DNA from 3 places in the Paenibacillus sp. N3/727 genome. Region 1 is predicted to be linked to each of the others. Evidence: a T-box and tRNA genes for the amino acid it is inferred to sense, from the RefSeq annotation. Region 1 holds a T-box; the other regions hold tRNA genes.
The links. A T-box is a leader RNA that pairs with one kind of tRNA and senses whether it is charged. The one in region 1 lies ahead of MNQ98_RS17260 (glutamine--tRNA ligase/YqeY domain fusion protein), so its partner is inferred to be a tRNA-Gln.

Region 1 (3,253 bases):
AGATCCATTCAAAGTTGTAAGAGGTGTTTTTCAAGCTTTTCAGATCATAAAAAGTCAAAAACCAGACATTGTGTTTTCTAAGGGTGGATTTGTTTCTGTACCTGTTGTCATTGGAGCATGGCTAAATAAAATACCGGTGATCATTCATGAATCGGATCTTACTCCTGGATTAGCCAATAAACTTGCCATTCCATTTGCTAGTGTAATATGTACTACTTTTCCGGAAACAGCAAATTCATTAGGCAAAAATAAATGTCACTATGTAGGCCCGGTACTTCGGGAGAAATTAAAACAGGGAAACGCGGAACGAGGACGAATTTTCACGGGATTTACAAAACGAGGTAAGCCAACCATTTTAATTATGGGAGGGAGTCTTGGGGCGCGGAGTATTAACCAAGTTGTTCGAGATTCCTTATCTAAATTAACAGAACATTTTCAGATCGTTCATTTATGTGGGAAAGGGCAGTTGGATTCCTCACTTACAAATTCAGATTATCGCCAATACGAATACATAAACGAAGAGTTACCAGATATATTGGCCATGTGCGATTTTGTTATTTCTCGAGCAGGGTCCAATTCGATCTTTGAATTTTTATATTTTAAGAAACCGATGATACTGATACCACTCACCAAGGAACAGAGTAGAGGGGATCAGCTGCTTAATGCGGCTTCATTTGAACGAAACGGTTATTGTAAAGTTTTGCATGAGGAGCATCTATCCACGGAAACATTGCTTGAGTATATTGATAAAATATCTCAAAACAAGGAAGTATTCATTCGGAACATGAGCCAGCTTGAGCCTAAAGATGCACTATCGATAGTCTACAATTTGATCATCGAAACAGCCCAAAAGTGATCTATAAATCGCGTTTAGACGTAACATATAGAGAGCGTATATATCGGAGAATAGTCGTTTACAAAAAAGGGAATGATTTGTTATCATATATGAAATATTCAAACGCGACGATGAGAAGAGTAGGGGAAAATGTTCTTGTACAGAGAGCTCCGGTAGCTGAAAAGGAGCAAAGAGCTTTTTCCCGAACCAAGCCTCTGAGCAGCATGTCGGAACCTTGAGCGGGGATGGCATGACGGGAGCTCCCGTTATAGAGCTAGAGTATAAACATTGCCTGCAATGTCGTACTTGATAAGGTTAATATGGCGACATATTAATGAAGCTTGGGTGGTACCGCGAATAACTTCGTCCCCAAGACATGAAGTCTTGGAGGTGAAGTTTTTTTATTTGCAATTACCACGTATCAAATTCATTAGGAGGAGTCGACATGAGTAAGGAAACGAAGTATCCAACCGAAAATTTTTTAGTTAGATTGATTAATGATGAGCTTAAATCGAGACCACTCGAGCGAGACATGTGCACGCGATTTCCACCCGAGCCTAACGGTTATCTTCATATCGGGAGCGCATATGCAATACACACGAATTATACATTGGCTCAAAAGTATAACGGAACGTTTCATTTACGTTTTGACGACACGAATCCTCTTAAAGAGGATATCAAGTTTGTAAACGCGATTATCGAGGATATGCAGTGGCTCGGTTATGATCCAGGTAATCATATCTATTACGGCTCGGACTACTCGGAAGAAATTTATAACGCTGCGGTCACTTTGATAAAGCAAGGAAAGGCCTATGTCTGTGATTTATCCCCGGAGGAAGTTACAGAATATCGGGGGACTTTGACGGAGCCAGGCAGGAACAGCCCATATAGAAACCGATCTGTCGAGGAGAATCTGCAGCTTTTTGAGAATATGAAGAAGGGTCTCTACCCGGCCTCCTCCAAGGTTCTTCGCGCCAAAATCGATATGGGTTCGCCTAATATCAATTTGCGTGATCCTGTTATTTATCGAATTATTTATGCTGAGCATTATAGGACGGAAAAAGACTGGCTCATCTATCCACTGTACGATTTTGCTCATCCTATTCAAGATGCAATTGAAGGAATCACCTATTCCTTATGCTCAATTGAATTCAAAGACCATCGATCATTGTACGAGTGGGTCTTAAAGGAGCTTGCTATCCCTGAGCCCCCGCGACAAAGGGAGTTCGGGAGACTGAACTTAACGGGTGTCGTGACAAGCAAACGGTTTTTGAGGCAGTTGGTAGAAGGTGGGGACGTAGACGGCTGGGATGATCCGAGGCTTCCGACGATCCAAGGTTTAAGAAGAAGAGGCTTTACACCGGAAAGCATACGCAACTTCATTGAGGAAATTGGAAGTATCCGAACCCAAAGCACGGTAGACATCTCGTTGCTTGATCACTGTCTAAGGCAAGATCTAAAGGAAAAAGTAGTTAGCGTCATGGCTGTTTTGCACCCTCTTAAGGTCGTGATTACAAATTATCCGGAATATGAAGTTGAGCTGTTAACGATTGAAAACAACAGTGAGAACGAGGATCTGGGGAAAAGAGAGGTTCCTTTTTCCAAAACGATATATATCGAACGGGACGATTTTATGGAGCTGCCACCCAAGGGCTTTCACCGGCTAAGTTTAAATACCGAGGTAAGACTAAAAGGTGCTTATTTCATCAGATGCAATGAAGTGATTCAGGACCCAGATACTGGTGAAATTACGGAGCTTCGTTGTACTTACGACTCGCTCACAAAGAGTGGTACTGGATTTATTGGACGTAAGGTGAAGGGAACGATCCATTGGGTCTCAGCGGTTCACGCTATAAAAGCAGAGGTTCATCTGTACGAGAAACTACTTTTAGAGCAGAACATTTCGAAGGAGAACAGTGTTGATTGGACGGATGTCATCAATCCAGACTCACATGTTGTTATAAAGGACGCTTTGATGGAATCTCTCGTTGAACATCCTCTCAAAGAGCAAAAATTTCAATTCTTACGTCATGGCTATTTTTGCGTAGATAAGAAATTCAATACTGATGATCAACTTGTATTTAATCGTACCGTTGAAAGATAACTGGAAGAAGAGATGAAGCTAAAGTATATGGATAGGTTTGGAGTTTGACACTTCAAATATCTATAACAAATAAAGAGAAAGGCGCTACCTTGCGCTTTTTTCTTTTTTTGTTTTTCAGTGATTCATGCGGACTGCGGACATAGAACTGGGCGATTGACAAAAGCTTACGCTACTCCAGTTGACAAAGGGTACCATATCGCATATATTGTTAGTAACACTTTGATAATAACATGTTGTTAATAACTAATAGTTCGAACAGGTGGTGAAATTGGTGGCAAGAGACCACAATGGGCTTACGGAGGAGCAATTTCTTG
Region 2 (3,253 bases), 1.7 Mb from region 1:
GACGAGGTAGATAGGTTGGAGGTGGAAGTGCAGCAATGCATGGAGCTGACCAATACTAATCGGTCGAGGGCTTATCCTAAATATTCGCAAATAACGTTTCGTATCTAGTTTTCAAGTGATTAAACACTTGAATTGAATAATGTTCCCTGATAGCTCAGTTGGTAGAGCACTCGACTGTTAATCGAGTTGTCACAGGTTCGAGTCCTGTTCGGGGAGCCATTTATGGAGAGGTGTCCGAGTTGGCCGAAGGAGCACGATTGGAAATCGTGTAGGCGCCAAAAGCGTCTCGAGGGTTCGAATCCCTCTCTCTCCGCCACTATATATTTCAGTAAGGCCCGTTGGTCAAGGGGTTAAGACACCTCCCTTTCACGGAGGTAACAGGGGTTCGAATCCCCTACGGGTCACCATTTATTTGCTTGCTTCTGGGGATGAGAATCCCAATGGTTCGTCGAAGCATAGACATCGATAGGAATACTTCGCAGTCTCGAACAAAGTGAGAGTATCCCCTACGGGTCACCATTTATTTGCTTGCTTCAGGTTTTTATGCAAGATTAACTCTTGATAAGTGAGTAGTAATTTGATAAGATAAAAGTCGGTTTAATTATGGAGGCTTAGCTCAGCTGGGAGAGCATCTGCCTTACAAGCAGAGGGTCGGGGGTTCGAACCCCTCAGCCTCCACCATATATACACCTTTTAATGACGCGGGGTGGAGCAGTTCGGTAGCTCGTCGGGCTCATAACCCGAAGGTCGTAGGTTCAAATCCTGCCCCCGCAACCAATTATATCGCTATATAACAGCGATAGTGCCTTGTGGAACTGTGGTGTAGAGGCCTAACATGCCTGCCTGTCACGCAGGAGATCGCGGGTTCGAATCCCGTCAGTTCCGCCATTCTTCATTATAACCGAAAGAGCTTTTATGGCTCGGTAGCTCAGTCGGTAGAGCAGAGGACTGAAAATCCTCGTGTCGGCGGTTCGATTCCGTCCCGAGCCACCATTTGTTTTAACAACTGTATACGCCGGTGTAGCTCAACTGGTAGAGCAACTGACTTGTAATCAGTAGGTTGGGGGTTCAAGTCCTCTCGCCGGCACCACATGGAGGATTAGCGAAGTGGCCAAACGCAGCAGACTGTAAATCTGTTCTCGTCCGAGTTCGGTGGTTCGAATCCATCATCCTCCACCAGTTTTATAGGGGCATAGTTTAAAGGTAGAACAGCGGTCTCCAAAACCGTTAGTGTGGGTTCAATTCCTGCTGCCCCTGCCAATAGAACTATGATTTTGAATATGGCGGTCGTGGCGAAGGGGTTAACGCACCGGTCTGTGGCTCCGGCATTCGTGGGTTCAAGTCCCATCGATCGCCCCATATTTTTCAAAAGTCATATTGGGGATTAGCCAAGCGGTAAGGCAACGGACTTTGACTCCGTCATGCATAGGTTCGAATCCTATATCCCCAGCCATTGATTTTTATGCGGACGTGGCTCAGCGGTAGAGCATCGCCTTGCCAAGGCGAGGGTCGCGGGTTCGATTCCCGTCGTCCGCTCCATTTTTGTTTTTGGCGCCATAGCCAAGTGGTAAGGCACAGCTCTGCAAAAGCTTTATCCCCAGTTCGAATCTGGGTGGCGCCTCCATTATAACTATGTGCCCTTAGCTCAGCTGGATAGAGCGTTTGACTACGAATCAAAAGGTCAGGAGTTCGAATCTCTTAGGGCACGCCATTAAGTAAGCCGGTGTGGCGGAATTGGCAGACGCGCGCGACTCAAAATCGTGAGGGAAACCGTGGGGGTTCGAGTCCCTTCACCGGCATCATCAAAAAGAACGTGGATATTATCCACGTTCTTTTTTTGTGTTCTGTGGTTGAGCGCGGTCATACAACGCGCAGTGTGGCGTTGGGGGTTACGCACGGCCCATATTTTTACTATAGAGTAAAGAGGCTAGAGAGTGAGATATTGGATACTTTCACTTTCATACGTTCCTAATGATGTTATGGCGGAAGAATAAACGGATAAGCAGCAATAGTAAGAACTGCGAATGATGGCATGGTGCTGTTATTCGCTATTTGTTGTAGTCGTGTTTAGACTGAGGTCTTATCCCTTCCCCGACTTAGGTCGAGGATGAAAAACCGTCCAGGGTCCGTTTTAGATTGAATAGAAATAACCTAAAATAAGGTCATAAGGTTGAACAAGTCACAAACGAATGATAAATAAGACGGAAAGGCGGTGTATAAATGAGAAGCACAAAAGATAATGGAATGGGAATCCTCCTTATTGGTTTGGGCGCGTTAGTATTACTTGGCGTATTCGGTCCATTCCTTGGATGGTTGTTCAGCTTACTGATACCACTGGCGATGATCGCACTTGGCTATTACGGAATCCGCCGCGGTAACACGTTCTTCGGCTGGATCATACTAGGTATCGGCGTATTGTCGCTGATCGGTAAGCTTTCCTGGCTGTTCGGTCCGATACTTGGGATTGTCTTGATCGTCTACGGAGTGTCCCGATTTAAAGGTGGAAATGGCCGTCGTTACTACTAATAAACCTGTAACATAATGAACTTGATAGAAGAGGAGGATAAAGAAAATATGAGTGTTTTTCGACGCATAAGGGACATCACGGCTGCCACTCTAAATGAGAAGCTTGAACAAAGTCAGGATCCAGTTCGATTGATTGATCAGTTTCTACATTCTACCCGGCGGGACATTACGGAGGCTGAGAAGCTACTGCAACAGTGTGAGTCTCATACACGACAATTGAAGCTGCAGGTAAGCCAAGCTGAGACGATGAAGAACAAACGGGAAGAACAAGCACTTCTGGCACTGAAAGCTGGGGAAGACCATTTGGCGAAACTGGCTCTTCAAGAAAAACTGATCTATGAAGAAAAGATTGAACAGTATGAGGGGCTGTTAATGACCAGCCGCGAATCGCTCAGAGAAGTAGAAGAACAGCTGGGTGAGCTTCGTATGGAATATCAGTCGGTATACAGTAAGCGTCAGTATTATGTTGCTCGGATGGAGACACTGCGACTTCAGCAAAAAATGAATGAGCGTACAGGATCTTATGGTGGCCAAGATGTACCGAAAATGTTCAACCGGTTGGATGACCGTCTCAACGATTGGGAGCTTGAAGCAAAGAGTCTCCGCGACATTCGTAAAATGGGCCAAGAGTATCTGGTTCAGACTGGTGAAAGTGTTTCGACCGTGTTGGATCGCGAGCTTGCCCGTTTGAAGGAGAAGCTGAATAACAGCGGAAAGGAGTAAATAT
Region 3 (3,253 bases), 1.9 Mb from region 1:
CGTCTTCCAAGTAATGTCTGCTGTTACCGAAGGATTACCGTCACGGTCTCCACCGATCCATGAACCAAAGCGGAGATATGTCGGTACATGCCAATTGTAGCCGGGATAAAATTTAGTAAGACAGCGCTCAAGTTCTTGATAAACTTCTGGCAGAATGTGAAACAGCGTTTCATGAAAATAATACATACCATTGCGAACCTCATCCAATACCGTTGGCTTACGGTCGCGCAGCTCATCCGTTTGCCAGAGTGTAATCACCTCGTTAAGAAGTTTTTCACGAAGCTGTTCTCTTTCACGGAATGTGAGCGTTGGGTTATCAAGGAGCATAACATCTTCTGAAATTCTTTTGTGGATGTCGAGAATGGCACGTCGCATTGCCTCTGTAGGGTGTGCGGTCATTACGAGCTCCAAGGAAAGACTTTCGAGAATGTCTTGAACTTCTTCATACGTAAAATTACGCTCTTTCAAATCCTGGACTGCACTTTCGATCGATCCTGGCTGGACACTCTCACCTGCGGAACGTTCATAATCGCGTTTCCGGCGTATCCGGTGATTTTGCTCTGCGATGTTAACCAATTGAAAATAAATGGCGAACGCTCTGATTACTTGATGACGATTGTCCGGATCCAGCGTGCTGACGATCCTTTTAAAATCTGCGAATAATTCTGGTAAAAATACGGAACGTAATGACTTGCTAGTCTCGCGAATCTTCTCAACTATATCTAAAAGCTCGTTGCCCCCCTGGTGGACAAGAACCTCACCGAGAATGTTTCCCAGGAACCGTACATCACGCCGCAGCAGATTATTGGAATTGCTTTTTGCGGTTACAGTAAGTTCAGTCATGCTACTCCTCCCATCTAAACCCGTTCAACAGTTTGTCTTTTTATGCTTCCTAATATCATACAATAAATGCGCCTGAAAATCTTTACTTTCCAACCGAAAAAATTCGCCAAATCGACAAAAGAGGACGTTTTTACAGTGGAAATTTCTTCTTGTGATTTCACTCTTCATAGCGTTCACTCCGTAGGACAAGCTCGGAATATCTCAACGATACACCTTGGGTCAGACCTAAGGTCAAGTGTTTGCAGTATAATTATTTGTTAAACCAGATTATCTAATTCTCACGGATTCGACTTAAAGACATACTGCCTAAACATCTACACGACTTTTACGAATCAATCTCCTTATAATTCCTCATCTTTTCTTCATTTTTCACTGGTGATTGCTTTAACACGTTGACACTTCGCAGGAGTGTGGTGACAATATGTAAAAAAAACATCACACACTGTGATGTCCTGCTTTATGTATGGAGCGGGTGATGGGAATCGAACCCACGCTACCAGCTTGGAAGGCTGGAGTTCTACCATTGAACTACACCCGCAGATGTAACAATCGGGATGACACGATTTGAACATGCGACCCCCTGGTCCCAAACCAGGTGCTCTACCAAGCTGAGCTACATCCCGTTACATATGAAGAATTAAAAATGGCGCGCCCTGAGAGATTCGAACTCCCGGCCTTTTGATTCGTAGTCAAACGCTCTATCCAGCTGAGCTAAGGGCGCAAATCATGGAGCGGACGACGGGAATCGAACCCGCGACCCTCGCCTTGGCAAGGCGATGCTCTACCGCTGAGCCACGTCCGCAAAAACATGGTGCGCGTGGAGGGACTTGAACCCCCACGTCAAAGACGCTAGATCCTAAGTCTAGTGCGTCTGCCAATTCCGCCACACGCGCACAAGTAAAACTAATGGTGAGCCATGAAGGACTCGAACCTTCGACACCCTGATTAAAAGTCAGGTGCTCTACCAACTGAGCTAATGGCTCGCATTTAAAGGCCCCGAAAAAGTATTCGGATTTACCTTCTAAGCCACACTTCACTTTTTAAGGTAAAGTGGCTGGGGATATAGGATTCGAACCTATGCATGACGGAGTCAAAGTCCGTTGCCTTACCGCTTGGCTAATCCCCAATAACGAGGTATTGATTATATTCTGTCCCATTCAGCAACAGAACATGAGTAAAATAATGGTGGAGGCTGAGGGGTTCGAACCCCCGACCCTCTGCTTGTAAGGCAGATGCTCTCCCAGCTGAGCTAAGCCTCCATACTGGTATGGATAATGGGACTTTCATCGCTTAAAGCGAGTAAATAAGTGGTGACCCGTAGGGGATTCGAACCCCTGTTACCTCCGTGAAAGGGAGGTGTCTTAACCCCTTGACCAACGGGCCTCATTGCTAAAATGGAGCTTCCAACCGGGATCGAACCGGTGACCTCATCCTTACCATGGATGCACTCTACCTACTGAGCTATGGAAGCAAGTGGCTCCCCGAACAGGACTCGAACCTGTGACAACTCGATTAACAGTCGAGTGCTCTACCAACTGAGCTATCAGGGAATATATACCGCTTGGCGACGTCCTACTCTCCCGGGACCCTTCGGTCCAAGTACCATCGGCGCTGGAAGGCTTAACGGTCGTGTTCGGGATGGGTACGCGTGGAACCCTTCCGCTATCGCCACCAAACGGATCAAGTGTTTGATCACTTGAAAACTAGATACGAAACATCATTTGCGAATTTTTTAGGATAAGCCCTCGACCGATTAGTATTGGTCAGCTCCATGCATTGCTGCACTTCCACCTCCAACCTATCTACCTCGTCGTCTTCAAGGGGTCTTACTAATTGGGAAATCTCATCTTGAGGGGGGCTTCACGCTTAGATGCTTTCAGCGCTTATCCCTTCCGTACGTAGCTACCCAGCCATGCTCCTGGCGGAACAACTGGTGCACCAGCGGTACGTCCATCCCGGTCCTCTCGTACTAAGGACAGCTCCTCTCAAATTTCCTACGCCCACGACAGATAGGGACCGAACTGTCTCACGACGTTCTGAACCCAGCTCGCGTACCGCTTTAATGGGCGAACAGCCCAACCCTTGGGACCTACTTCAGCCCCAGGATGCGATGAGCCGACATCGAGGTGCCAAACCTCCCCGTCGATGTGGACTCTTGGGGGAGATAAGCCTGTTATCCCCAGGGTAGCTTTTATCCGTTGAGCGATGGCCCTTCCATGCGGTACCACCGGATCACTAAGCCCGACTTTCGTCCCTGCTCGACTTGTAGGTCTCGCAGTCAAGCTCCCTTATGCCTTTGCACTCTTCGAATGATTTCCAACCATTCTGAGGGAACCTTGGGGCGCCTCCGTTACTCTTTAGGAGGCGACCGCCCCAGTCAAACTGCCCACCAGACACTGTCCCCGCACCG

Region 2: it has a tRNA-Gln gene. The T-box ahead of MNQ98_RS17260 (glutamine--tRNA ligase/YqeY domain fusion protein) is inferred to sense a tRNA for this amino acid. The anticodon was not compared.
Region 3: it has a tRNA-Gln gene. The T-box ahead of MNQ98_RS17260 (glutamine--tRNA ligase/YqeY domain fusion protein) is inferred to sense a tRNA for this amino acid. The anticodon was not compared.

What each region holds. Positions count from the first base shown of each region.
Region 1 covers NZ_CP093336.1:3,777,509-3,780,761, reverse strand. The annotation lists gene MNQ98_RS17265 (undecaprenyldiphospho-muramoylpentapeptide beta-N-acetylglucosaminyltransferase) at 1-856, shown strand, start outside; T-box leader at 955-1,209, shown strand; gene MNQ98_RS17260 (glutamine--tRNA ligase/YqeY domain fusion protein) at 1,281-2,939, shown strand; gene MNQ98_RS17255 (NUDIX hydrolase) at 3,208-3,253, shown strand, end outside.
Region 2 covers NZ_CP093336.1:5,469,304-5,472,556, reverse strand. The annotation lists rRNA gene MNQ98_RS25570 (23S ribosomal RNA) at 1-79, shown strand, start outside; tRNA gene MNQ98_RS25565 (tRNA-Asn) at 144-219, shown strand; tRNA gene MNQ98_RS25560 (tRNA-Ser) at 225-316, shown strand; tRNA gene MNQ98_RS25555 (tRNA-Glu) at 333-407, shown strand; tRNA gene MNQ98_RS25550 (tRNA-Val) at 606-681, shown strand; tRNA gene MNQ98_RS25545 (tRNA-Met) at 701-777, shown strand; tRNA gene MNQ98_RS25540 (tRNA-Asp) at 812-888, shown strand; tRNA gene MNQ98_RS25535 (tRNA-Phe) at 918-993, shown strand; tRNA gene MNQ98_RS25530 (tRNA-Thr) at 1,015-1,090, shown strand; tRNA gene MNQ98_RS25525 (tRNA-Tyr) at 1,094-1,179, shown strand; tRNA gene MNQ98_RS25520 (tRNA-Trp) at 1,187-1,260, shown strand; tRNA gene MNQ98_RS25515 (tRNA-His) at 1,284-1,359, shown strand; tRNA gene MNQ98_RS25510 (tRNA-Gln) at 1,379-1,453, shown strand; tRNA gene MNQ98_RS25505 (tRNA-Gly) at 1,465-1,539, shown strand; tRNA gene MNQ98_RS25500 (tRNA-Cys) at 1,551-1,624, shown strand; tRNA gene MNQ98_RS25495 (tRNA-Arg) at 1,635-1,711, shown strand; tRNA gene MNQ98_RS25490 (tRNA-Leu) at 1,720-1,799, shown strand; gene MNQ98_RS25485 (hypothetical protein) at 2,221-2,526, shown strand; gene MNQ98_RS25480 (PspA/IM30 family protein) at 2,575-3,249, shown strand; gene MNQ98_RS25475 (PspC domain-containing protein) at 3,252-3,253, shown strand, end outside.
Region 3 covers NZ_CP093336.1:5,657,565-5,660,817, forward strand. The annotation lists gene ppc (phosphoenolpyruvate carboxylase) at 1-843, opposite strand, end outside; tRNA gene MNQ98_RS26395 (tRNA-Gly) at 1,308-1,381, opposite strand; tRNA gene MNQ98_RS26400 (tRNA-Pro) at 1,393-1,466, opposite strand; tRNA gene MNQ98_RS26405 (tRNA-Arg) at 1,488-1,564, opposite strand; tRNA gene MNQ98_RS26410 (tRNA-Gly) at 1,571-1,645, opposite strand; tRNA gene MNQ98_RS26415 (tRNA-Leu) at 1,653-1,736, opposite strand; tRNA gene MNQ98_RS26420 (tRNA-Lys) at 1,751-1,826, opposite strand; tRNA gene MNQ98_RS26425 (tRNA-Gln) at 1,895-1,969, opposite strand; tRNA gene MNQ98_RS26430 (tRNA-Val) at 2,027-2,102, opposite strand; tRNA gene MNQ98_RS26435 (tRNA-Glu) at 2,152-2,226, opposite strand; tRNA gene MNQ98_RS26440 (tRNA-Thr) at 2,239-2,314, opposite strand; tRNA gene MNQ98_RS26445 (tRNA-Asn) at 2,318-2,393, opposite strand; rRNA gene rrf (5S ribosomal RNA) at 2,403-2,519, opposite strand; rRNA gene MNQ98_RS26455 (23S ribosomal RNA) at 2,577-3,253, opposite strand, start outside.